DNA from 4 places in the Mesorhizobium sp. M0751 genome. Region 1 is predicted to be linked to each of the others. Evidence: predicted binding sites of a transcription regulator. Region 1 holds the regulator's gene; each other region holds the start of a gene.

Region 1 (5,875 bases):
TGACCTCGGCGCTGATCCTCGCCATCATGGTGTTGCCATTCATCACCTCGATCACCAAAGACGTCTTCGATACGGTGCCGGCGGTGCTGAAGGAATCGGCTTACGGCATCGGATGTACGACCTGGGAAGTGACCCGGCGCGTGGTCATTCCCTATACCCGCATCGGCATCATGGGCGGCGTCATGCTTGGCCTCGGCCGCGCGCTCGGTGAGACCATGGCGGTGACCTTCGTCATCGGCAACGCCCACCGCATCAGTGCCTCCCTGTTCGCGCCGGGCACGACCATCTCGGCCACCATCGCCAATGAATTCACCGAAGCCGACGGCGATCTCTACACCTCCTCGCTGGTTTCGCTCGGCCTGATCCTATTCGTCATCACCTTCCTGATCCTTGCCGCCGCCCGCTATATGCTGATGCGGATCGACGCCCGTACGGGAGCCTGACCGATGTCGACATCCTCATCGCTCCACAGCCGCCGCAAAGCCAGGAATTCGGTGATGATGGCGCTTTGCGTCGTCGCTGCCGGTATCGGGCTTGCCTGGCTGGCGCTCATCCTCGGCGCACTGGTCTATAAGGGCACAGCCGGGCTTTCGTTCGCGGTCTTCACCGAGATGACGCCACCACCCGGCGAGGCGGGCGGCCTGCTCAACGCCATCGCCGGCAGCCTGCTGATGACGATCATCGCGGTTGTCGTCGGCACGCCGATCGGCGTGCTGGCGGGAACCTACATGGCCGAGTATGGACGTTTCTCGCGCATCACCACCGTCGTCCGCTTCATCAACGACATCCTGTTGTCGGCGCCGTCGATCATCATCGGCTTGTTCGTCTATGAATTGATGGTGCGGCCAATGGGGCATTTCTCGGCCATTGCCGGTGCCGTGGCGCTTGCCATCCTGGTCATTCCGGTGGTCGTGCGCACCACCGAAGACATGCTCAACCTGGTACCGAACGCGTTGCGCGAAGCCGGCGCCGCGATCGGCGCGCCGCGCTGGGTGGTGATCCGTTCGGTCGCCTATCGCGCCGCATTGTCCGGCATCGTTACCGGCATATTGCTGGCGATAGCACGCATTTCCGGCGAGACGGCGCCGCTGCTCTTCACTGCGCTCAACAACCAGTTCTGGTCGAGCAATATCAACGCGCCGATGGCCAGCCTGCCGGTGACCATCTTCCAGTTCGCTCTCAGCCCTTACGAGGAATGGCAGCAGCTGGCGTGGACCGGCGCACTCATAATCACCCTGACGGTTCTGGGCTTGAGCATCCTCGCCCGCAGCCTTACCGGACGCAGAGAGGACAGATGATGCAGATGTTGTCCCCAGACATGACGATGACCGAAACGGTCGCCGAGAAGACGAAGATCGAGGTCAAGAACCTCAACTTCTACTACGGCCAGAGCAAGGCGCTGAAGGACATTAGCCTGTCGCTGCCCGAGCGCAGTGTCACGGCCTTCATCGGCCCATCGGGCTGCGGGAAATCGACGCTGCTGCGTGTGTTCAACCGCATCTATGAGCTCTACCCGAAACAGACGGCCGAGGGCCAGGTGCTGCTCGACGGCAAGAACATTCTCGACCGGTCGCAAGATCTCAATCTGCTGCGCACCAAGATCGGCATGGTGTTCCAGAAGCCGACGCCGTTCCCGATGTCGATCTACGAGAACATCGCCTTCGGCGTCAGGCTCTACGAGAACCTCGGCAAGTCCGAGATGGACGGCCGCGTCGAACAGGCGTTGAAGCGCGCCGCGCTGTGGAGCGAGGTCAAGGACAAGCTCAACGCCAGCGGCTTGAGCCTGTCCGGCGGCCAGCAGCAGCGGCTCTGCATCGCCCGCACCGTGGCGGTGAAGCCGGAAGTCATTCTGCTCGACGAACCGGCGTCCGCACTCGACCCGTTGTCGACCGCAAAGATCGAGGAGCTGATCGACGAATTGCAAGCCGACTACACGATCGTCATCGTCACCCACAACATGCAGCAGGCGGCGCGCGTGTCGCGCCAGACCGCCTTCATGTATCTGGGTGAACTGGTCGAGTTCGACCGGACCGAGAAGATCTTCACGTCGCCCCGAGAGAAGCGCACGCAGGATTACATCACTGGCCGCTTCGGCTGAGCCGTTCCGATCATGCATATGAGGACAGGACCATGGGCGAACACACAGTCGCTTCTTTCGACGAGGATCTCGAGCAGATCAGCAAGCTGATCCGCGACATGGCCGACCTCGCCGGTTCGATGGTCGGCGGGGCGACCAAGGCCCTGTTGAATTCCGACAACGTGTTGGCGCAACGCGTCGTTTCCGACGACGCCATCATGGATGCGCGTCAACGCGAACTGGACGACCGCGCCATCACCCTGATCGCCAAACGCCAGCCGATGGCCCACGATCTCCGCCATGTGGTCGGAGCGATCCGCATGGCCGGCGACCTCGAACGCATCGGCGACCTTGCCAAGAATATCGCCAAGCGTGTGAGTGCGGTCGGCCTCAGCGTCACGCCGCGCGACTTGTCGCATTCCATCGACGCGATGGCGCAGCTGGTGCTCATCCAGGTGCAGGGCGTTATCGAGGAATATGCTGCAGGCGATGCGGCCGCGTTGGCCAAGCTGCGTGCCGCCGACGAGCGCATCGACGTCAAATACACGTCCGTGTTCCGCGAGCTGTTGACCTACATGATGGAAGACCCGCGCAACATCACCGCTTGCACGCATCTGCTGTTCTGCGCCAAGAATCTGGAGCGGATCGGCGACCATGTCACCAACATCGCCGAAAATGCGTATTATGTGCTGACCGGCGAGCAATTGCCGGGCAATCGTCCGAAGCAGGACGAAACGACAATGTCCGCGCCGGTGACGTGATGGGGGTGCCCAGCCGATGATCGCACCACGCATAATGGTGGTGGAGGACGAGGAGCCGTTGGGTGTGCTGCTCCGCTACAATCTCGAATCCGAAGGCTACCAGGTCGAGGTGGTGACACGCGGCGACGAAGCCGAGATCCGTTTGCAGGAGAATGTGCCCGACCTTCTGGTGCTCGACTGGATGATACCAGCGGTTTCCGGCATCGAGCTCTGCCGCCGGTTGCGGGTGCGCCCCGAAACCGAGCGGCTGCCGATCATCATGCTGACCGCGCGCGGCGAGGAGAGCGACCGAGTGCGCGGTCTTTCGACCGGCGCCGACGACTATCTGGTCAAACCGTTTTCGACACCGGAATTCATGGCCAGGGTCAAGGCGCTGCTGCGGCGCGCCAAGCCGGAAGTGCTGTCCAGCGTGCTGAAGGTCGGCGACATCGTGCTCGATCGCGAATCGCACAGGGTCTATCGCAAGAAGAGCGAAATCAGGCTCGGGCCGACCGAATTCCGGCTGCTCGAATTTATGATGCGGCATCCGGGCCGCGTCTTCTCGCGCAGCCAGTTGCTCGATAATGTCTGGGGCGAGACGATCTATATCGACGAACGCACCGTCGACGTGCATGTCGGGCGGCTGCGCAAAGCCATCAATAACGGCCGCATGCCGGATGTCATCCGCACCATCCGCGGCGCCGGCTATGCGATCAGGGAAGATTGATCCGCCTGGTCAGGCTACGTTCTTTCTGACGCCGGGCCTCATCTGCGCGCCCGGCGCGAAAATCTCCTGGTCGACGAAGCCAAGCGCCCGCATCGCGCAGCCTTCGCGGATCAGCGGCAATTCGTTTGGTTCGGTATCGAAGGAGATCGAGCCCGAATGCTGGCCACCGGCGGTCTGGGCGATGGCCTGGCGCAAGGCCGGCTCGATCAGATCGAAGGCGGCGGCACTGGCGCCGACCATCGCGACCGGCGCCGGATCGATCAGCGCGAACAGCGAGCCGAGACCGAAACCCAGCGCTTCGCCGGCCTTGCGGTAGGCCTCGCGTTCCGGCCCATCCTTCTCGCGCGCCCGGGCCGCCAACGCGCGCATGTCGGCGTCGCTGACGTCGGCTACCGGTTCGCTGTCTTCACTCATCTGCCTGGCGTTGCGCCAGATGGCGTAATTGCCGGCGTAGGCCTCGATGCAGCCGCGTCGTCCGCAACGGCAGAGCGCGCCGCCTGGACGATGGATCATGTGGCCAAACTCGCCGCCCGAGGAATGCGTGCCGGTGAACAGCTGACCCTTGAGCACCAGCCCCATGCCGATGCCGTGCGAAAGCAGGATGGCGATGAAGTCGTCGCGATAGCGATCCGGATCGCGCCAGCGCAAAGCCACCGCCATCATGTTGCAGTCGTTCTCCACCGTTGCCGGGACGCCGAATTCGTCCTCCAGCATGTCGGCAAAGGCGATGTCGGTCTGCGGCGTGATCGGCGACCACAGCATGGCGCGTGCAGGGGAGTCGGTAATGCCCTGAATCGCCAGGGCGATGCGGGCGACACTGCGGACGTCAAGGTCTGGATCCTGCAGCCGGCGCCGGACGATGGCCATGCATTCACGGATCAGCTCATCGCGTGGCATGGTCAGCGTGTCCAGCCGGCGCTGTTCCTCGGCGACCACCTGTCCCGCATAGTCGATAATGGCGGCCGACAGGAAATTCAGCGACAACACCACGGTCAACACCGCCGCAGCTTCCGGGTTGAGGGCGAGGCCGACCTGCGGACGACCGCGTTTCAACGAAGCGGGCTCGCTTGCCTTGCTCTCGGCGAGGATGCCTTCCCGTATCAGGTCGGAGGAGATCGCCGATATGGTCGAATGACTGAGGCCGGTGGTTGCTGCGATCTCCGTACGCGATGGCTGGCCGGCCCGGCGCACCGCCGAGATCACCATCGCCCGGTTGCGCCGGCGCAAATCGTCATGGCGGATTCCGACCGACATCGTTTGCTTTCCTCCCGGTTGCCGCGGCCGCTCATGAACCGGAAGCCGTCGGTAATGTCCGACAAATAGTGTCGGATGCAGGCAAATAGTGTCAGATGCCGGTGGCGCTGTCATCGTTTATTCCGACGCTCGAAAAAACTCGTAGAGTCATCAAAATCCATCAGAATCGATGTTGACAGCAGCCGGAGATCGGGCCAGTATTTTTTCGAGGCTCGAAAAAATTAGAGCTTCTAAGCTGGTCTTTGAGCCAATTGGTCACGCCGTACGCGGCGCAGGGAGGATATGATGAAGAAATTCACGACCGCCATTCTGGCGGGTGTCGCCATGACGCTGGCGCTGGCGTCGGTGGCGCAGGCTAAAGACAAGGTCATCGGCGTCTCCTGGTCGAACTTCCAGGAAGAGCGCTGGAAGACCGACGAGGCCGCAATGAAGGCGGCCATCGAGGCCGCAGGCGACAAGTATATTTCCGCCGACGCGCAGTCCAACCCCGGCAAGCAGCTCACCGACGTCGAGAGCCTGATCTCGCAGGGCGCCAACGCACTGATCATCCTGGCCCAGGACGCTTCAGCCATCGGGCCAGCCGTGCAAAAGGCGCTGGACGAAGGTATTCCGGTTGTCGGCTACGACCGGCTGATCGAGAACAAGGACGTCTTTTACCTGACCTTTGACAACAAGGAAGTCGGCCGCATGCAGGCCCGCGAAGTCTTCAAGGTGAAGCCGGAAGGCAACTACGTCTTCATCAAGGGCTCGGGTGCCGATCCGAATGCCGATTTCCTGTTTGCCGGTTCGATGGAAGTGCTGAAGGACGCAATAGACAGCGGCAAGATCAAGAATGTCGGCGAGGCCTATACCGACGGCTGGCTCCCGGCCAACGCCCAGAAGAACATGGAACAGTTCCTGACCGCGAACGACAACAAGGTCGATGCAGTGGTCGCGGCCAATGACGGCACTGCCGGCGGCGTCGTCGCCGCACTGACGGCACAAGGGCTGGCCGGATCTATTCCGGTCTCGGGCCAGGACGGCGACCACGCCGCGCTGAACCGCATCGCGCTCGGCACACAGACCGTGTCGGTGTGG
Region 2 (5,875 bases), on a different contig from region 1:
CACCTCCGGCGCCTCGGGCACGATCCTGCTCGGCCGCATCCTGCTTTCGGCCATCTTCCTGCTTTCCGGCTTCGGCAAGCTGACGGCAATAGCCGGCACGGCCGGCTATTTCGGCAGCCTTGGCCTGCCGCTGCCGATGGTAACCGCCATCGTCGTCGGCCTGATCGAACTGCTTGGCGGCCTCGCCATCCTCGTCGGCTTCCAGACCCGGATCGTCGGCTGGGTGATGGCGATCTTCACCGTCGCCACCGCATTGGTCGCCCACACCGGCTGGGCCGATCAGATGCAGATGATCAATTTCATGAAGAACCTCGGCATCGCCGGCGGCTTCCTCGTGCTCGCCTCGTCGGGTCCAGGCGCGTATTCGATCGACGCCAAGCGCGGCTGAAGCGGCCCAGCACTTCCTGAACAAAGGGGCGCGGAATTTTTCGCGCCCCTTTTTCGTTGTCGGTTCATATCTGCCGGCTGGAACTCTGCTAGGATCGGCCGCCGATATCGGAGGAGACCATGCCTCGCAATGCGCTGCTCTTGCTTTCCCGGCTGCTGCTCGCTGCGCTGTTCGTGCCGTCCGGCTTCCACGCGCTTGCCGACATCGCCGGCACATCAGGCTATTTCGCCGGCCTCGGCCTGCCGCTGCCGACGCTGGTGGCTTGGGCGACAGGCCTGTTCGAGCTGATCGCCGGGCTGCTTATCCTCGTCGGCTTCAAGACGCCGATCATGGCGCTGCTGCTCGCCGCCTTCTGCATCGCGGCGGGCTTCATCGGCCACTATGGCCAAGGTGGCGACGATCCGACGCTGACCTTCATGCATTCGCAGATGCTGATGAAGGACATCGCCATATCGGGCGGTTTTCTGGCGCTGGCAATGGCTGGCGCCGGAGCATGGTCGGCCGACGGGCGGGTGGCTGGAGCAATTGCTTCACGCAAAAGCTAGCGCTTGACTCGTCCGCCTGCGGAAGTCGGCGCCGCCCCTCATCTGCCTGCCGGCATCTTCTCCCCGTATAGTGAGGGGGAGAAGGGGCTGGCCGCAACGTCGGCACCCTTTCTGCAACGCTGGAGATTAGCGAAATCCTTTGCGAAGGCGTCTTTCTCCCCGTCGCTATACGGGGAGAAATGCCCGGCAGGGCAATGAGGGGCGGCGCAAAACCTGAAACGATTGCTTGAGGCGGAGCAACGATTAAGTTGGCCGAGACAGCCTATTTGACAGAAACGCTCGGCCCGCCCTCGACCGCAAGCACCAGCCGGCGGTTGGTGACCCTTGCCAGCTGTGCCAGCCGACCGGCCGGCCGTTCGCCGTAAAGATCGGCCAGCGCTGCCGGCAGCACCAGCGCCAGCACGCCATTGCCGCGGTTTTCCCATTTCAGCCGCGGCATGACGCCGGGCATTGCCGCGCTCAGCAAATAGACGACGCGCAGCAGCGCGGCCAGCACGCGAGCCCGTTCGAGATAGCGCGGTGTCGCCAGCCCGCGGATTTCCGGAGCGGCTTCATTGAACACGCCCTCGTGGCGAAACAGGCTGACAAGCGCCAGGAAGGCGCGGCCGGGATGGTCGACGCCGATGAAGGAAGCGTGGGCGATGATGTTGAGCGATTGCTTGCCGCGATATTCGGGATGGGCGCGCCAGCCGATATCGGCGAGCAGGCAGGCGGCGTGGCGGTAGCGCGCCTCATCCCTGGTCTCGTCGATGCCGAAGGCGGCGAACGCCTTGCCGGTCCACTCGACAAGCTCATGCGCGTGGTCGACCGAGCGCGAGCGCAGGCGGGCAAGCTCTTCCGCCGCCGAGATCAGCGGATCGGCTTTCTGCTCGGCCTTGTCGAGCAGCGAATAGAGAAAGCCCTCGCGCACGCCCAGCGCCGACACGATGATCTTCGACGGCTGCATCGCCGCCATGATCTCCTGCAGCACGATGGCGCCATAGGGCAGCAGCGAGCGGCGGTTCTTGGAGATGCCCTCGATGCCTCTGATCTTGTCGATCTCGGCCCTGGCGACCTGCCGGAGGAAGTTCGCGGCGCTTTCGATGCCGATTTCGTAGTGATGCATGACGCCGAGCGGGTAGTTGGTCATTTCCATGTGCAGCCGGGCGAGATTTCGCCAGGTGCCGCCGACCGTGTAGAAGGCCCTGCCCTGCCCGCCCTTCAGCAATTTCGCCCGTGCCAGTTGCTCGCGCGTGATCCTTGCCGCCTGGGTCAGCGAGTTCTTCGCCATGTCCTGCAGGCGCAGCCCGCCCAACGGCAGCGTGATGCCGTCACCGATCGTCTCGCCGTCGATGTCGATCAGTTCGAGGCTGCCGCCGCCAAGGTCGCCGGCGATGCCGTTGGCCGGGTGGAAACCGGAGATGACGCCAAGCGCCGAATAATGGGCTTCTTCGCGGCCGCTCAGCACCTGGATCTCGGTCTTGAGCACATCCTCGGCGCGGTGGATGAAGTCGGGGCCGTTGACGGCCTCGCGAGCGGCGGCGGTCGCCAGCACATACATGCGCTCGGCGCCGGCCTGATCGGACAGCGCGCGGAAGCGGCGGAACTCTTCCATCGAACGCGTCACCGCCTCGGGATCGAGCTTTCCGGTCGAAACGATGCCGCGGCCGAGGCCGGCCAGCATCTTTTCGTTGAACAGCAAGGTCGGCGAGCGCGCCAGCCCCTCATAGATGACAAGACGGATCGAGTTCGACCCGATATCGATGATGGACAGCGGTCGGCGGTCCTGAAGCCGGCCCTGGGATGCTGAAATCATCAGCCCGTCGCTGCGTTCTGTTTCTTGCGGCGCTTGAACTGCGCGATGCGCTTGGGCGCATGCGACTTCAACGCATCGCCCCGTCCGGACAGGCTCGGATTGGTCATGAAATATTCCTGCGCGTTGAACGGTTCCTCGCCCTCCTCCAGCACGACGCGCCGGGAGGTTCCGTCAGCCAATACGTCGAAACTTTGCTGGTTGTCCATGATGTTGCCGAGCATGATCTGGCCGAGCACCTGTTCGTGCACAGTTGGATTGGTGATCGGCACCATGGTCTCGACGCGGCGATCGAGATTGCGCGGCATCAGATCGGCCGAGGAGATATAGACGATCGCCCCGTCCGATGGCAGGCCGTGGCCGTTGCCGAAGCAGTAGATGCGGCTGTGCTCGAGGAAACGGCCGACGATCGACTTCACCCTGATGTTCTCCGACAGGCCGGGCACCTGCGGCCTCAGGCAGCATATGCCGCGCACGACGAGATCGATCTCGACGCCGGCGCGGCTGGCATCGTAGAGCGCATCGATGACGATCGGGTCGACCAAGGCATTCATCTTCATCCAGATGCGGGCCGGTCTGCCCTCCAGCGCGTGGCTGATCTCGTCCGAAATGTGCTGGAGGATGCGGTCGCGCAGCGTGAACGGCGAGATGGCCAGCCGCATCTGCTCGGCTGGCTCGGCATAGCCGGTGATGAAGTTGAACAACTGGGCGACATCGCGCGCGATTGTCGGGTCGGTGGTGAAGAAGGACAGATCGGTGTAGATGCGGGCGGTGACCGGGTGGTAGTTGCCGGTGCCCAGATGCACGTAATTGCGCAGCCTGCCATCCTCGCGCCGCACCACCAGCGACATTTTCGCGTGGGTCTTCAGTTCGAGAAAGCCGAAGACGACCTGGACGCCGGCGCGCTCGAGGTCGCGGGCCCAGCGGATGTTGGCCTCCTCGTCGAAACGCGCCTTGAGCTCGACCAGTGCGGTCACCGACTTGCCGGCTTCCGCCGCATCGACCAAAGCCCGCACGATCGGGCTGTCGTTGGAGGTGCGATAGAGCGTCTGCTTGATCGCCACCACTTCCGGGTCGGCCATTGCCTGGCGCAAGAACTGCACCACGACGTCGAAAGATTCGTAAGGGTGGTGGACGATGATGTCCTTCTCGCGGATGGCGGCAAAACAATCGCCGCCATGCTCGCGGATGCGCTCGGGGAAGCGCGGATTGTAGGGGGTGAATTTCAGATCGTCGCGGGCGACGGCGACGATCTCCGAAATCTGGCTGAGCGCCAGCGGACCGGTGAGCACGCTGATGCGGCTTGCCGAGACGCCAAGCTCGCCGGCGACAAAGTCGCGCAATTCGGGCGGCATCAGCATGTCGAATTCGATACGGATGACCGAACCGCGGCGGCGGCGCTTCAGCGCCGTCTCGAACAGCCGCACCAGATCCTCTGATTCTTCCTCGACCTCGATATCGCTGTCGCGGATGATGCGGAACGTGCCGGAGCCCTTGACCTCATAGCCTGGGAACAGCTTGCCGATATAAAGGCCGACCGCCTCCTCGAGCGGGATGAAACGGACATGGCGCTTGCGATCCGGCAAACGGATGAACCGCTTCAGCGCCATCGGCAGGCGCAAAAGCGCACTCATCTCCTCGCCGTTCTTGCGGTGGCGCAATTGCAGCGCCATCGAGAAACCGAGATTGGGAATGAACGGGAACGGATGCGCCGGATCGATCGACAACGGCGTCAGCACCGGAAATACCTGCTCCTGGAAATGGTCCTCCAGCCAGGCCTTCTCGTCCTTGCTCAGCGCCTCGCGAGTGATGCTCTCAATGCCTTCCTTGTCGAGCAGCAGCATCAGCGCCGAAAGGCTTTTCTGCTGGTCCTCCTGCAGGCGCTCGACCTCGCGCAGCAATTGTTCAAGCTGCTGCTCGGGCGTGCGTCCGTCCGGGCTCTTCAGCACGATGCCCTCGCGCACCTGGCCGGCAAGACCGGCGACGCGGACCATGAAGAACTCGTCGAGATTGGCTGCCGATATCGACAGGAAGCGAACGCGCTCGAGCAGCGGATGATTGGCGTTCAGCGACTCCTCGAGCACGCGCCGGTTGAATTGCAGCCAGGAAAACTCGCGGTTGACGAAGCGGTCCGGATTGCCGCCTTCGCGGCTCGCCGCCTCGACGGTGATGAATTCGCTCTGCACCGGCTTCAGTTCGTTCATGGTTTCCGCTCTTCCCACACCGTTCGACGACCACAGCCTTAACCGGCTTAACTTATCCTCTGACAGGCTTTTGCGACAGTTTCATTTCATCGATCTTGCAAAGAGACGGGTTATGATCCAGATGCAATCGACAAGATCAGGAGACGACGATGGCAGGCGGTTCCATTCCCCATTTCCAGAACGATGCGGGCTATCCGGCAATCGACATCGGCGTCAAGGAATTCATGTGCACCGGCGCCAATCCGCCTTTCGACCATCCGCATGTATTTCTCGACATGGGCGACGACAATGAAAAGGTCTGCCCCTATTGCTCGACGCTCTATCGCTATTCGCCGAAGCTGAAGGCATTGGAAACGCAGCCGCCGGGCTGCCTATATATCGACCAGGCCGCCTGATTCTTCCGCGACAAGCCTGATGCGAGAAACGCAGTCCCGGCAGGTGGTCATCGCCGGGGCGGGCGTCGCCGGGCTGACCGCGGCACTGGCCTTCGCCGAGCGCGGCTATCGGATAAAACTGTTCGAACAGGCCGAGCACCTCGAGGCTGCCGGCGCCGGTATCCAGCTTTCGCCCAACGCGACGCGCATCCTACGGCAGCTCGGCGTACTCGATCGGCTGCTGGCGACGGCGGTGCGGCCGGAAGCGGTCGTGCTGAGGGATGCCGCCACGCTGCGCGAGCTGGCGCGCGTACCGCTTGGCCAGGCGGCCGAAACGCGCTGGGGAGCGCCCTATCTCGTCGCCCACCGCGCCGATCTGCAATCAGCGCTGATGCAGCGGATGGCCGAGCGGCCCGGCATCGAACTTGTCACCGGCGCTCTCGTCGTCAGTGCCGCTGTCAAACCGCATGGCATCGCCGCAACGGTAGAGGTTGCCGGCGCGGCCATCAAAACGGAAGCATCGTTGCTGATCGGCGCGGATGGCGTCTGGTCGTCGGTGCGAGAAACGCTTG
Region 3 (5,875 bases), on a different contig from region 1:
CTGGACGGTCTCGCCCATCAATCTTGCTGAGCTCGAGCAGATCGCTGTCTATCGCGAGGCGGTCGAGGTCGCGGCACTAAGACTAACTTGCACCTTGCAGGACAGAAGTGCCGTCGAAATCATCGAGGCGATGCTCGATTCTTGCGACGACAAGACGCCGCGCGAGGAATGGCATCGCGTCGGCATGGATTTTCATATCGAGTTGGCCCGCCTGTCCGGCAACGAGTTCCTGTTCAGAGCGGTTCGCGACGCGATGACACGCCTGTCGCGCGCCCGCTGGCTCGAGGTTCGCGACGAGGCAGCGCTCGGCCGTGCCTGGGCCGAACACCATGCCATTCTGTCGGCGGTGCGGGCCGGCGATGCCGATAGCGCCGCCCGCCTGCTTTCAGCCCACATCATTGGCAGCCGCGACCGGCTGGTGACCTCGCTGCGCAACGACCGGCGTGGCCTCCGCGCCAGGGGATTTGCCGTCGTCGCTTGAGTGTCGCTTGAGTGAGGATCGGCTGCCATTGATCACGAAAAGGGCAGATGAGCGAAGAATGCTACTTTCGGTCTCGCTTCGCAAATGCCGATGGCGTAAGAGCGGCGATGGAAAACAACCGATTTGACACACCCGTGACCGTCAAGGGCGCGGCGGGAAGCAATCAGCTCTTGCGTACGGCCCGCGAGGCTTCCGACTACCTCCTCAACAATTGGCCAGGCAAGCGCAGTCCCAAGCACCGCGAAGCGCTGCAGGCCTGTCATGATGCGCTGGCCGGCGACAAGCCGGCCATGAACGCAAGACGGGCCTTCATTGCCGCCGCCCGCGAAGTGAACGTCTTCGTCAGCGACAAGGCGCCGGCCTGAGGCATAGCGGGGACTTGACCGAGACCCGGGCCGCCTGACAGGCCTGATATCATCACTCGGCCGTTTCGGTGTTGGTTTGCGACTCGCTTTCGCCCTCGGGCTTCGATCGCTCTTTGGCCGCGACCTTGGCAGCCTGCTTTTCCGCCTTCTTGGCAGCCTTCTGCCGGTCGCGTTCCTTGCGTTCCTGACCGTAGTTCGGTGCTCGTGCCATATCGTTTCCTTTCATTGTGCTTGGCCTTTGCCTAGGAGCATTGGGCCACAAACACAACACCGCAAGGCACGATCGGCTCCATATCTCGTCGCAGTCCGGAGCCCCGCTTCAGGGCCGTTTTTTCAGGCGCCGTCTCGGTCGAGGACGAGATCGGCGGGCCCGAACCGGTCCTTTGCCGTGAATTGCTGGTGCCAGTAGGGATAGAGCACGGGCGGCCTGCTAACCACGTCGAGCCGTGTGCGCTCCTCATCAGCAAGCACAAGGCTTGCAGCGGCGATATTGTCTTTGAAATGCGCTTCGGTTCGTCCGCCGATCACCAGCGAACTGACAGCGGGCCGGCCGAGCAGCCAGGCAAGCGCCACCTGCGCCGCCGACACGCCGTGGTTGTTGCCGATATCGATCAGCACGTCGACGATCCGCCACAGCCGGTCCTCGTCGCGGATCGGCGGTTCCGACCAGCCGCTGAGCTGTCGGGCGGTCGGCTGGTCACGGTGGTATTTGCCGGACAGCAACCCGCCGGCAAGCGGGCTCCAGACCAGCACGCCGAGTCCCTGGTCGACCGAGATCGGCAACAATTCATACTCGGCCTCGCGCGCTTCCAGTGTGTAATGGATCTGCTGAGTGACGAAGCGCGGGTGGTGATGACGGTCGCTGATACCCAGCCCCTTCATCACCTGCCAGCCGGAATAATTGGAGCAGCCGACATAACGGACCTTACCCTGCGCGACCAGCGTGTCGAGCGCGGCGATGGTTTCCTCAAGCGGTGTCAGGCCATCCCACTCGTGCAGGAAATAGATGTCGATGACATCGGTCCTGAGGCGCTTCAGGCTCCTTTCGCATTCGCGGATCAGATGGTAGCGCGACAGGCCTTCATCGTTGGGGCCCTTGCCGATCCGCATGCGCGCCTTGGAGGCGATCAGCACGTCGCCCTTGCGCTTGCCGCCGAGCGCCTCGCCGATGATCTCTTCCGACACCCCGTTCGAATAGACGTTGGCGGTGTCGATGACATTGACGCCGGCATCGATGCAAAGGTCGATCATCCGGCGCGCCTCGTCGAGGTCGGTCTTGCCGACCGCCGAAAACGCGCCGCCGCCGCCGAAGGTCATGGTGCCCATGGTCAGCGTCGAAACCTTCAGCCCGGAACGGCCGAGAGTGCGGTATTCCATGTCGTATCCTCACGATTTATCGGGAAAGGGCGTTGCAAACGACAGCCCTCAATGAACCGGGTATTTGTAGGATAATTTGTTCCGCTTGTCGCCCGTTCCGCATGGCAAGCTCGATCACATCTTGCGCATTGAACGCACAGCCAGCGCAGCAGTGGCTGCAATAAAACCGTCATTGCCGGCCTATACTAACATCGGTCCAGCGCTTCGATTTCCGGCCGCCGGGGCCGGACGGCGGAGCGCCTGACAGAGGCCGGCAAGGCCTGCGAGAGGAGCAGCGCAAATGACCGAGATAAAACAGAATTCCCCGGCCAGGGACTGGCTGGAAGCGGAACTCGCCGACACGCTCGATGAAGACTATGAGCTGGAAATCTCGGAGCCGGCGCTGTCGATGGAGATCGCCAAGATCTACAAGAATGCGCATCCGCCATCGATCGACCGCTTGCAGTATTTTCGCGATCTCATCACGCTGCAATCCGAATTGATCAAGCTGCAATCCTGGGTCGCTTATCACAAGAAGAAGCTCGTCGTGGTCTTCGAGGGCCGCGACTCGGCGGGCAAGGGTGGCGTTATCAAGCGCATCACTCAGAGGCTTAATCCGCGCATCTGCCGCGTCGTAGCACTTCCGGCGCCGACCGAGCGCGAGAAGTCGCAATGGTATTTCCAGCGCTACGTTCCGCATCTGCCGGCCGGCGGCGAGATCGTGCTGTTCGACCGCTCCTGGTACAACCGCTCGGGCGTCGAGCGGGTAATGGGCTTCGCCCAGCCGGATCAGGTCGAGGAGTTCTTCCGCGACGTTCCGGATTTCGAACGCATGCTGGTCCGCTCAGGCATTACGCTTGTCAAATACTGGTTTTCGATCACCGACGAGGAGCAGCAGATGCGCTTTTTGATGCGCATCCATGACCCGATGAAGCAATGGAAACTATCACCGATGGACCTCCAGTCGCGCGTGCGCTGGGAGCAGTACACCAAGGCCAAGGAAGAGACCTTCGCCCGCACCAATATCCCGGAAGCCCCGTGGTTCATCGTCGAGGGCAACGACAAGAAGCGCGCACGGCTGAACTGCATTGACCATCTCCTCAAGCAAATGCCCTATGAGGAGGTGCCGCACGAGGAGATCACACTGCCGGAGCGCGTCTTCAATCCCGAATACGAGCGCCAGGTACTGCCGCGCGAACTGTATGTGCCGGAGAAGTACTGAGGAGGTGCCGGCAGGCGGATGAGGGGCGGCGCCAACCTCAACAATTGAACCCGCTCAAATCACTTCGTGGACTAAACTTATTCTGACGTTATATTGCCCTCGGTGGTATTGTGAGGCAGCGTAATATTTGATCGCTTGCGCCGCCCCTCATTGCCCTGCCGGGCATTTCTCCCCGTATAGTGACGGGGAGAAAGGGGCTTGCACCAAGGGTTTCGCCAGCAGCGCAGACAAAAACGCCCACGCTACTTCCTAATCGCGCTCGATGATGACATGCGTGGCCTTCGGCGTCGCGACCTGCTCGCTGCAGCGATAGCCGAGCTTGGGCATGTCGATGCCGGCAAAAAGGCTCTCGCCGGCGCCTAGCAGGACCGGTGAGATTGCCAGATGCATTTCGTCGATGAGCTTTTCCTGGAGATATTGCCGGATCGTGGCGACGCCGCCGCCGAGCCGTACGTCCTTGCCGTCAGCCGCTGCTTTCGCCTTTTGCAGCGCTGAGAGGATGCCGTCGGTCACGAAATAGAAGGTCGTGTCGCCCTCCATGACAATGGGATCACGCGGATGGTGGGTGAGCACGAAGACCGGCACGTGGTAGGGCGGGTTGTCACCCCACCAGCCTTTCCAGCTGTCATCCGGCCATTCGCCGCGGATCGGCCCGAACATGTTGCGGCCCAGGATCCATGCGCCGACATTTTCGAAACTGCGCGCCGCGAACGCCTCGTCAGTGTCCGTGGTCCCGCCAGCCTTGCCGAGGACCATCTTGCGGAAGGTGCGGGTGCCGAACATCCATCCGTGCAGGGCTTCCCCGCCAACACCCAGCGGGTTCTTCAGGTCTTGGTCGGGACCGGCGCCGAAGCCGTCGATCGACAGGGTGAAAGCGCTGACGCGAAGTTTGGACATGAGAGCCTCCTCGATAACCAATTGTGAGATGCAAGCAGTTATCGGAGTAGCTTAACTGATTGCATTTTGCAAGCGGTATTTGATCGCCGGCGAGCGATGAACGGCTGGGCCACGACCGCCAATCTCCCAACGCTGGCGATTGGCCATAACCGACCATCCCGTCGTCATCCTGGGGCGAAGCAAGGAGCGAAGCGACGCGGCGCAGACCCCAGGATCCATGCCGTGACATCGGCCGAAGAATGCAGCGGCCCAGAACGACGAACCACGCGAATGGAGATCAAGAAGACCAATCCGGAATGGTTCGAACTTTTTCGCAGCACCGGATGGGTGCGTTCGGTTTTCGATCCGCCGGAGCACTGCCGCCAGGTCACGGCATGGATCCTGGGGTCTCCGCGACGGAGCTTCGCTCCTGCTCCGCCCCAGGATGACGAGGGGGAGGGAGGATTCGGCCAATCCCGAAGGTTTGCCACAGGCCCCATCCCATGCACCAAAGTCCCAAAACGACGCGATCACCTACCCCTTGAGCATCGCCGCCACTTCGGGCGCAAAGTAGGTGAGAATCCCGTCGCAGCCGGCGCGCTTGAAGGCGAGCAGCGATTCCAGCATCGCCTTTTCGCCGTCGATCCAGCCGTTGCCGGCGGCGGCCTTGATCATCGAATATTCGCCCGAGACCTGATAGGCGAAGGTCGGCATCTGCAACTCGTCCTTCAGCCGGCGGATGATGTCGAGATAGGGCAGGCCGGGCTTGACCATTAGCATGTCGGCGCCCTCGGCGAGATCCTGCTTGGCCTCGCGCACCGCTTCGTCGGAATTGGCGTGGTCGATGTAATAGGTCTTCTTGTCGCCCTTGAGCAGGCCGGCGGTGCCGACCGCCTCACGATAGGGGCCGTAAAAGGCGGATGCGAACTTGGTCGCATAGGACATGATCGCTACATCCTGAAACCCATTGGCGTCGAGCGCATCGCGGATGGCACCGATCCGACCGTCCATCATGTCCGAGGGGGCGATGATGTCAGCCCCCGCCGCCGCCTGGATGACGGCCGCCGCTGTCACCTGCTCGACCGTTTCATCATTGACGATAATGCCCTCGCGCAAGATGCCGTCATGGCCATGCGAGGTGAACGGATCGAGCGCCGCGTCGGTGATGATGCCGATCTCCGGGACCGCGTGCTTGATGGCGCGGGTGGCGCGGTTGATAATGTTTTCCGGATCGAGGATGTGCGAACCGGTCTGATCGCGCAGGCCGAGCTCGACATTGGGGAAAGTGGCGATCGCCGGAATGCCAAGCTTGGCCGCGCGCTCAGCCTCCTTGACGGCGAGGTCAAGCGACAGGCGGAAGACGCCGGGCATGGCGGCGATCGGTTCGCGCACTTGTTTGCCGTCGACGACGAAGATCGGCCAGATCAGATCGTCGACCGAGAGCCGGTTCTCCTGGACAAGGCGGCGCGACCAATCGGCCTTGCGCATGCGCCGCAGCCGCCGGCTGCCGGTGATCTCGTCGACGCTGCGCGCGCCGGCAGGCTTTGCAGGGGTGAATTTGTTCATCGCAAAAAC
Region 4 (5,875 bases), 270 kb from region 1:
TTCTCGTCGGCAAGCTTGCGCGCCTGATCGTTGGCGGCGGGATTGCCGGTGGCGAGCACAAGGCCGATCGTGCAGCCTTCGTGGGCGTCAGGCTGGGCAACCTTGGCGACGATCAGCACTTCCGTCGACTTGTTCTCGCCCTCGGTATCGCTGATCGAGCGACGATGAATGACGGCGAAGGGAATGGCAGTTTTGCCGTTGGTCTCGATCCGCCACTCGACTTTGGGTCCAGCCGAATTGAGGCCGGAAAAGCTTTCCCAGACCGTGGTCATATCGCCAGGTGGAAAGCCGTAGAACAGCGATTCCCGCGCGTCGTCATAGGAAACCAGCACCGGGTAACCGCGGTAGCCCGAACAGGCGAGATCGGCCCAGTCGCCGTCGCCTTCTTCCGCCTGGGCATAGGTGACGCAGTCCTTTTCCCAATCGAGATCGGTATAGACGCTGGATATCTCGCCGGCCCGGGCCGCCTGGCAGAAACCGGCGAGGACAAGCAGGATCAAAAGAGCGCGCATGGCGGACAACTCGGTTCGGCTGCCGCAGCGTACCGTCAAATTCAGCAGCAGCCTAGACGAAGCCAGGCTGCTCACAGTGGTCTGGTAAACGGAACACTATTTCTTCAAGCTTGCCTCTATCAGAAGGTCGGCGTTGCGGGCCACCGACTGCGCCGGTCCGCCGACACCGAACAGCTGGCCGCTAATATAGGCGCCCTCGATCAGCAGCAGCAGCCCGTCGCCCAGCGTGTCGGCGTCGCCGGCGCCCATCGCTGCCGCCATGGCGCGCAGGCGCCGGCGCAGTTCCTGCTTGTTGGCCTCGCTCACGACGCGGGCCGGATGGCCATGTTCGGGATATTCGACCGCAGCATTGGTCATGCCGCAGCCGCGATAGTCGGGCCTTTGCGTGCGCTTGCCGACACGCGTCAGGAAAGCGACGATCTGCGCGCGCGGATCGCCGGGATGGGCATCCACCGCCTCGTCGAAACGCTCCCAGAATTCGAGGTCATAGTGCCGGAGATAGGATGCGGCCAGTTCATCCTTGGACGGAAAGCTGCGGTAGAGGCTGGGCTTGGTGACGCCGGCACGCCGCACGATCTCATCGACGCCGATCGCCCTGATGCCTTGCCGATAGAACAGGTCGCGCGCCACCTGGAGAATCCGTTCGGCGGCGCGAGGCGGCGGTGCGTCATTGGCCTTGATCGTTGGTTCAATGCTTTTCATGCCTGGTCTGCCGATTAGCTGGTTGACAATGTTACCGGTCGGTACGTATGTTTCGCGCTCCTGCAACGTACCGGTCAGTAACATGATAGCTCAATCCCGCCCGTTTGGCCAGCGCTACGCTTTCGTCGTGGTCGCCGTCATCTTCCTTTGCCTGCTGATCGCAGCGGGCCTGCGTTCGGCGCCGGCAGTCATGATGCTGCCGCTGGAGAACAGTTTCGGCTGGCGGCGCGATGTGGTGTCGCTGGCGGCGGCCACCGGCATCTTCCTCTATGGCCTGACCGGGCCGTTTGCCGCGGCGCTGATGGAGCGGATCGGGCTGCGCCGCACCTTGCTTGCCGCGCTGCTGTTGATGTCTGGATCGACCGCGCTCAGCCTGTTGATGACCAAGCCGTGGCATCTGCTCCTCACCTGGGGCGTGTTTTCCGGTATCAGCTCGGGCGCTGTCGCCACCGTGCTCGGCGCAACCATCGTCAACCGCTGGTTCAAGACCAATCGCGGCTTGGTGATGGGGCTGATGTCGGCGTCCAGCGCCACCGGGCTGCTGGTCTTCCTGCCGCTGCTCGCCTCGCTCGCCCAGTCGGGCGGCTGGAAGCCGGTCGCCATTGCCATTGCCGTGGCCACCGCCGCCTTGGTGCCGCTGGTTTATATGCTGGTGCCGGAGCGCCCGGCTGCGATTGGCATGGTGCGTTACGGTGCCGAGGCCGACGACGTGCCGCCGGTGCCGCCGGCCTCGCAAGGCAATTTCCTCGCGCATACGCTGAGCACGTTGCGCCGAGCCGCCGGTACGCGTGTGTTCTGGTACCTGTTTGCTACCTTCTTTGTTTGCGGCTTCACCACCAACGGGCTGGTCGGCACGCATCTGATCGCCTTTTGCGGCGACATGGGCATCGGCGAAGTGCAGGCCGCGGGCCTGCTCTCGATGATGGGTATCTTCGATCTTATCGGCACGACACTGTCGGGCTGGCTCACCGACCGTTTCGACCCGCGCAAGCTGCTTGGCGTCTATTACGGTATTCGCGGCCTGTCGCTGATCTATTTGCCCTATTCCGGCTTCTCGGCGACCAGCCTGATCATCTTTGCCGTGTTTTACGGATTGGACTGGATTGCCACCGTGCCGCCGACGCTCAGGCTTTCCAACGAGGCGTTCGGCGACCGCAGCGGGCCGATCGTCTTCGGCTGGATCGTCGCCGGCCATCAGGTCGGTGCGGCGACGGCGGCCTTCTTCGGCGGCACCATGCGCGAGCTGCAAGGCAATTACGAGCTTGCCTTCCTGATCGCCGGCATGACGGCAATAGCCGCCGCCTGCATATCGCTGCTGATCAACACCAGCCGCCCGGCGTTTGATCCGGAGCCGCAGGCGGCTTAGAGGGCGGCTGAGCGCTAATCTCCCCCCTTGAGGGGGAGATGGCTGCAAAGCGGCCAGAGGGGGTCGGTCCGACCGGGCTCGGCCCCTTATCGCAGGCGCAAGAGGTCGGTGCTCCATGCGAGACGACCCCCTCTGTCGCCTTCGGCGACATCTCCCCCTCAAAGGGGGAGATCGGCACTGCCTGTCGATTGTAACTAAACCTTCATCGTTTCGAAATGTGCCTGAAACATTGAAGCTGGAGCTTGGCGGCGACGTTCAACGCCATCCAGGAGACAGCCATGAACAAGATTTCGATGACGCGGCGCGCTTTCGTCACGTCGGCCAGCGCCGTTGGCCTGGTCGGCGCCTCGGGTCTCGCCCTTCCCTATTACTCGCGCGCCAATCAGCGTCCGGCCTTCACTCATGGCATCCAGTCCGGCGACGTCGACGCGACCAGCGGCATGGTCTGGACGCGCACGGACCGCCCATCACGGGTCATGTTCGAAGTGTCGTCGACGGAAAGCTTCGCCAATGCCGTCCGCTTGGCACCGATCGATACCTCACCGGCCAGCGACCATACGGTGAAGCGGCTGCTTACCGAGCTCGCCTCCGACCAGGACATTTTCTACCGCATGGTCGCGGCCGATCTTGCCGACATCAATGCCGTTTCCGAGCCGATCGTCGGCCGCTTCCGCACGGCACCTGCTTCGAAGCGCGACATTCGCTTCGCCTGGTCGGGTGATACCGCCGGCCAGGGCTGGGGCATCGACGACACCGGCATGAAGACTTATGCCACGATCGGCAAGCACACGCCCGACTTCTTCCTGCATTCGGGCGACACGGTCTATGCCGATGGCGCGATGAAGGACGAGGTCGACCTGCCCGGTGGCGGCAAATGGAAAAACACGGTGCTGATCGACGAAAAGCGCAAGGTTGCCGAGACGCTGGACGAGTACCGTGGCCAGTGGAAGTACAATTTGATGGACAGGAATGTGCTGGGGCTCAACGCCATCTGCCCGACCTTCTATCAGTGGGACGACCACGAAGTGGTGAACAACTGGTCGGATTCGAAGGACCTGACTGCCGACGACCGCTACACCGAAAAATCCATCCATGTGCTGGCGGCACGTGCGGCGCGCGCCTTCCACGAAATGACGACGATCCGTTACGAGCCGTCGGAGCCCGGCCGCGTCTATCGCAAAATCGCCTATGGTCCGCTGCTCGACGTGTTCTTCCTCGACATGCGTCCCTACCGCGGCCCCAACGGTCCGGATATGCAGGAGACGATGACGCCGCAGTCACGCATCCTCGGTGAACAGCAGATCAGGTGGTTGAAGCGTGAACTGGCAAATTCCAATGCAACCTGGAAAATCATCGCCGCCGACATGCCGCTCGGCCTCGTCGTCTGGAACGACGGCACCAAGAAGGTAGGGGCCGAGGCTGTCAGCAATGGCGACAATGGCCCGGCCAAGGGGCGCGAGCTGGAAATTGCCGACCTTCTTCGCTATATAAAGAACGTGGGGATCAGCAACACTGTCTGGCTCACCGCAGACGTGCATTACACAGCCGCGCATTACTACAATCCGGACAAGGCACAGTTCCAGGACTTCAACCCGTTCTGGGAATTCGTTTCGGGTCCTATCCATTCCGGCACGTTCGGGCCTAATGGTTTCGACATGACATTCGGCCCGGAGCTGAAGTTCATCAAGGCACCGACTGCCGAGCAGGGTCAGAACCTGCCGCCGTCGGCCGGCCTGCAGTTCTTCGGACTCGTCGACATCGATGGCGCCACCGAGCAGTTGACGGTGCGGCTGATGGATCGCGACGACAGCGAACTCTACAAGGTCACGCTCGATCCGGTGCGGTCGGCGTGAGTGATTGCGTCCTACCCTCGGGCCAGCCCGAGGGTAGGACGTATATCAATCGGGATAGCAGACGACGGGAATGTTGGGCCAGACGGCGCTGTCGCATCCGGCATTTTGCTGCCGCTGCTTGAAGGCGGTGCTGACCGGCCCAGTCACCACCGGATCGACGCCGTCGGGAGCATCGGCAAAAAGCTGCTCCGCCGACCGCTTGTCGGACGGCAAAGCAGTCCGCGTCTCCTTGAACGACGCCGCCGACTGCGCCGCGCCTGCCGCGAGGAGGACGGCGAGTGCGCTACATGCCAAAATCGGCCGGAGTCTGTTGCCTATCTCGATCATGAAATTCGAACTGTCCGGACCATGAAAGGTTCCGCCTTGGTTAATAATTCCACTTCACACCAAGACATTTAAGATTTGGTGACTTTATTTGGTGGCTCGCCTCCTCTTTCGCAATTGCGAAAAACCCTGTATGAGCCGCCCAACCGAAAGAGGCAGCGCCTTTTGGCCTGCTGCCTGCAACGCTCCCGAGACCAAAACATGAAAATCCGCAATATCGCGATCATCGCGCACGTCGACCATGGAAAAACCACCCTCGTCGACCAGCTTCTGAAACAGTCCGGCTCGTTCCGCGACAACCAGCGTGTTGCCGAACGCGCCATGGATTCGAACGATCTCGAAAAGGAACGCGGCATCACCATCCTGGCCAAGGCGACCTCGGTCGACTGGAAGGACACCCGCATCAACATCGTCGACACACCCGGCCATGCCGACTTCGGCGGCGAGGTCGAGCGCATCCTGTCGATGGTGGATTCGGCCATCGTGCTGGTCGACGCCGCCGAGGGGCCGATGCCGCAGACCAAATTCGTGGTCGGCAAGGCACTCAAGGTCGGATTGAAGCCGATCGTCGTCATCAACAAGATCGACCGGCCGGATGCCCGCCATGTCGAAGTGGTCAACGAGGTGTTCGACCTCTTTGCAGCACTTGACGCCACCGACGAGCAGCTCGACTTCCCTATCCTTTACGGTTCAGGCCGCGACGGCTGGGTCTCGGAAAACCCCGAAGGTCCGAAGGACCAGGCTCTGGCGCCGCTGTTCGACCTCGTCATCAAGCACGTGCCGGCGCCGACCGTTCATCCTGGGCCGTTCCGCATGATCGGCACCATCCTGGAAGCCAATCCGTTCCTCGGCCGCATCATCACCGGCCGTATCGAATCCGGCACGCTGAAATCCAACCAGGCGGTCAAGGTCCTGCACCATGACGGCACCCAGGTCGAAACCGGCCGAATCTCGAAAATCCTCGCTTTCCGCGGGCTCGAGCGCCAGCCCATCGACGAGGCGCAGGCGGGCGACATCGTCGCTATTGCCGGCCTGTCGAAGGGCACCGTCGCCGACACGTTCTGCGACCTGTCGGTGACCGAACCGCTGCACGCGCAGCCGATCGATCCGCCGACCGT

What was found. The regulator PhoB, encoded in region 1, activates phosphate uptake and scavenging genes when phosphate is short. The targets are predictions, from matches to a motif close to TGTCATNNANCTGTCAT.
Region 2: NKI19_RS17985 (RNA degradosome polyphosphate kinase) is a predicted target of PhoB. The motif match lies at 5,002-5,018, and genes of this name have one in related genera.
Region 3: ppk2 (polyphosphate kinase 2) is a predicted target of PhoB. The motif match lies at 2,380-2,396, and genes of this name have one in related genera.
Region 4: NKI19_RS04555 (alkaline phosphatase D family protein) is a predicted target of PhoB. The motif match lies at 2,770-2,786, and genes of this name have one in related genera.

What each region holds. Positions count from the first base shown of each region.
Region 1 covers NZ_JAMYPH010000002.1:114,142-120,016, reverse strand. Annotated here, with positions in the region: gene pstC (phosphate ABC transporter permease subunit PstC) at 1-443, shown strand, start outside; gene pstA (phosphate ABC transporter permease PstA) at 447-1,298, shown strand; gene pstB (phosphate ABC transporter ATP-binding protein PstB) at 1,295-2,098, shown strand; gene phoU (phosphate signaling complex protein PhoU) at 2,131-2,838, shown strand; gene phoB (phosphate regulon transcriptional regulator PhoB) at 2,855-3,544, shown strand; gene NKI19_RS03185 (ROK family protein) at 3,554-4,798, opposite strand; gene xylF (D-xylose ABC transporter substrate-binding protein) at 5,084-5,875, shown strand, end outside.
Region 2 covers NZ_JAMYPH010000011.1:38,376-44,250, reverse strand. Annotated here, with positions in the region: gene NKI19_RS18000 (DoxX family protein) at 1-388, shown strand, start outside; gene NKI19_RS17995 (DoxX family protein) at 508-933, shown strand; gene ppx (exopolyphosphatase) at 1,196-2,728, opposite strand; gene NKI19_RS17985 (RNA degradosome polyphosphate kinase) at 2,728-4,929, opposite strand; gene NKI19_RS17980 (zinc-finger domain-containing protein) at 5,079-5,324, shown strand; gene NKI19_RS17975 (FAD-dependent monooxygenase) at 5,344-5,875, shown strand, end outside.
Region 3 covers NZ_JAMYPH010000013.1:158,536-164,410, reverse strand. Annotated here, with positions in the region: gene NKI19_RS20775 (GntR family transcriptional regulator) at 1-481, shown strand, start outside; gene NKI19_RS20770 (DUF982 domain-containing protein) at 589-846, shown strand; gene NKI19_RS20765 (hypothetical protein) at 899-1,057, opposite strand; gene NKI19_RS20760 (aldo/keto reductase) at 1,180-2,223, opposite strand; gene ppk2 (polyphosphate kinase 2) at 2,504-3,424, shown strand; gene NKI19_RS20750 (dihydrofolate reductase family protein) at 3,674-4,321, opposite strand; gene hemB (porphobilinogen synthase) at 4,835-5,866, opposite strand.
Region 4 covers NZ_JAMYPH010000002.1:384,123-389,997, reverse strand. Annotated here, with positions in the region: gene NKI19_RS04570 (hypothetical protein) at 1-512, opposite strand, end outside; gene NKI19_RS04565 (TetR/AcrR family transcriptional regulator) at 609-1,214, opposite strand; gene NKI19_RS04560 (MFS transporter) at 1,297-2,580, shown strand; gene NKI19_RS04555 (alkaline phosphatase D family protein) at 2,859-4,433, shown strand; gene NKI19_RS04550 (hypothetical protein) at 4,479-4,760, opposite strand; gene typA (translational GTPase TypA) at 4,959-5,875, shown strand, end outside.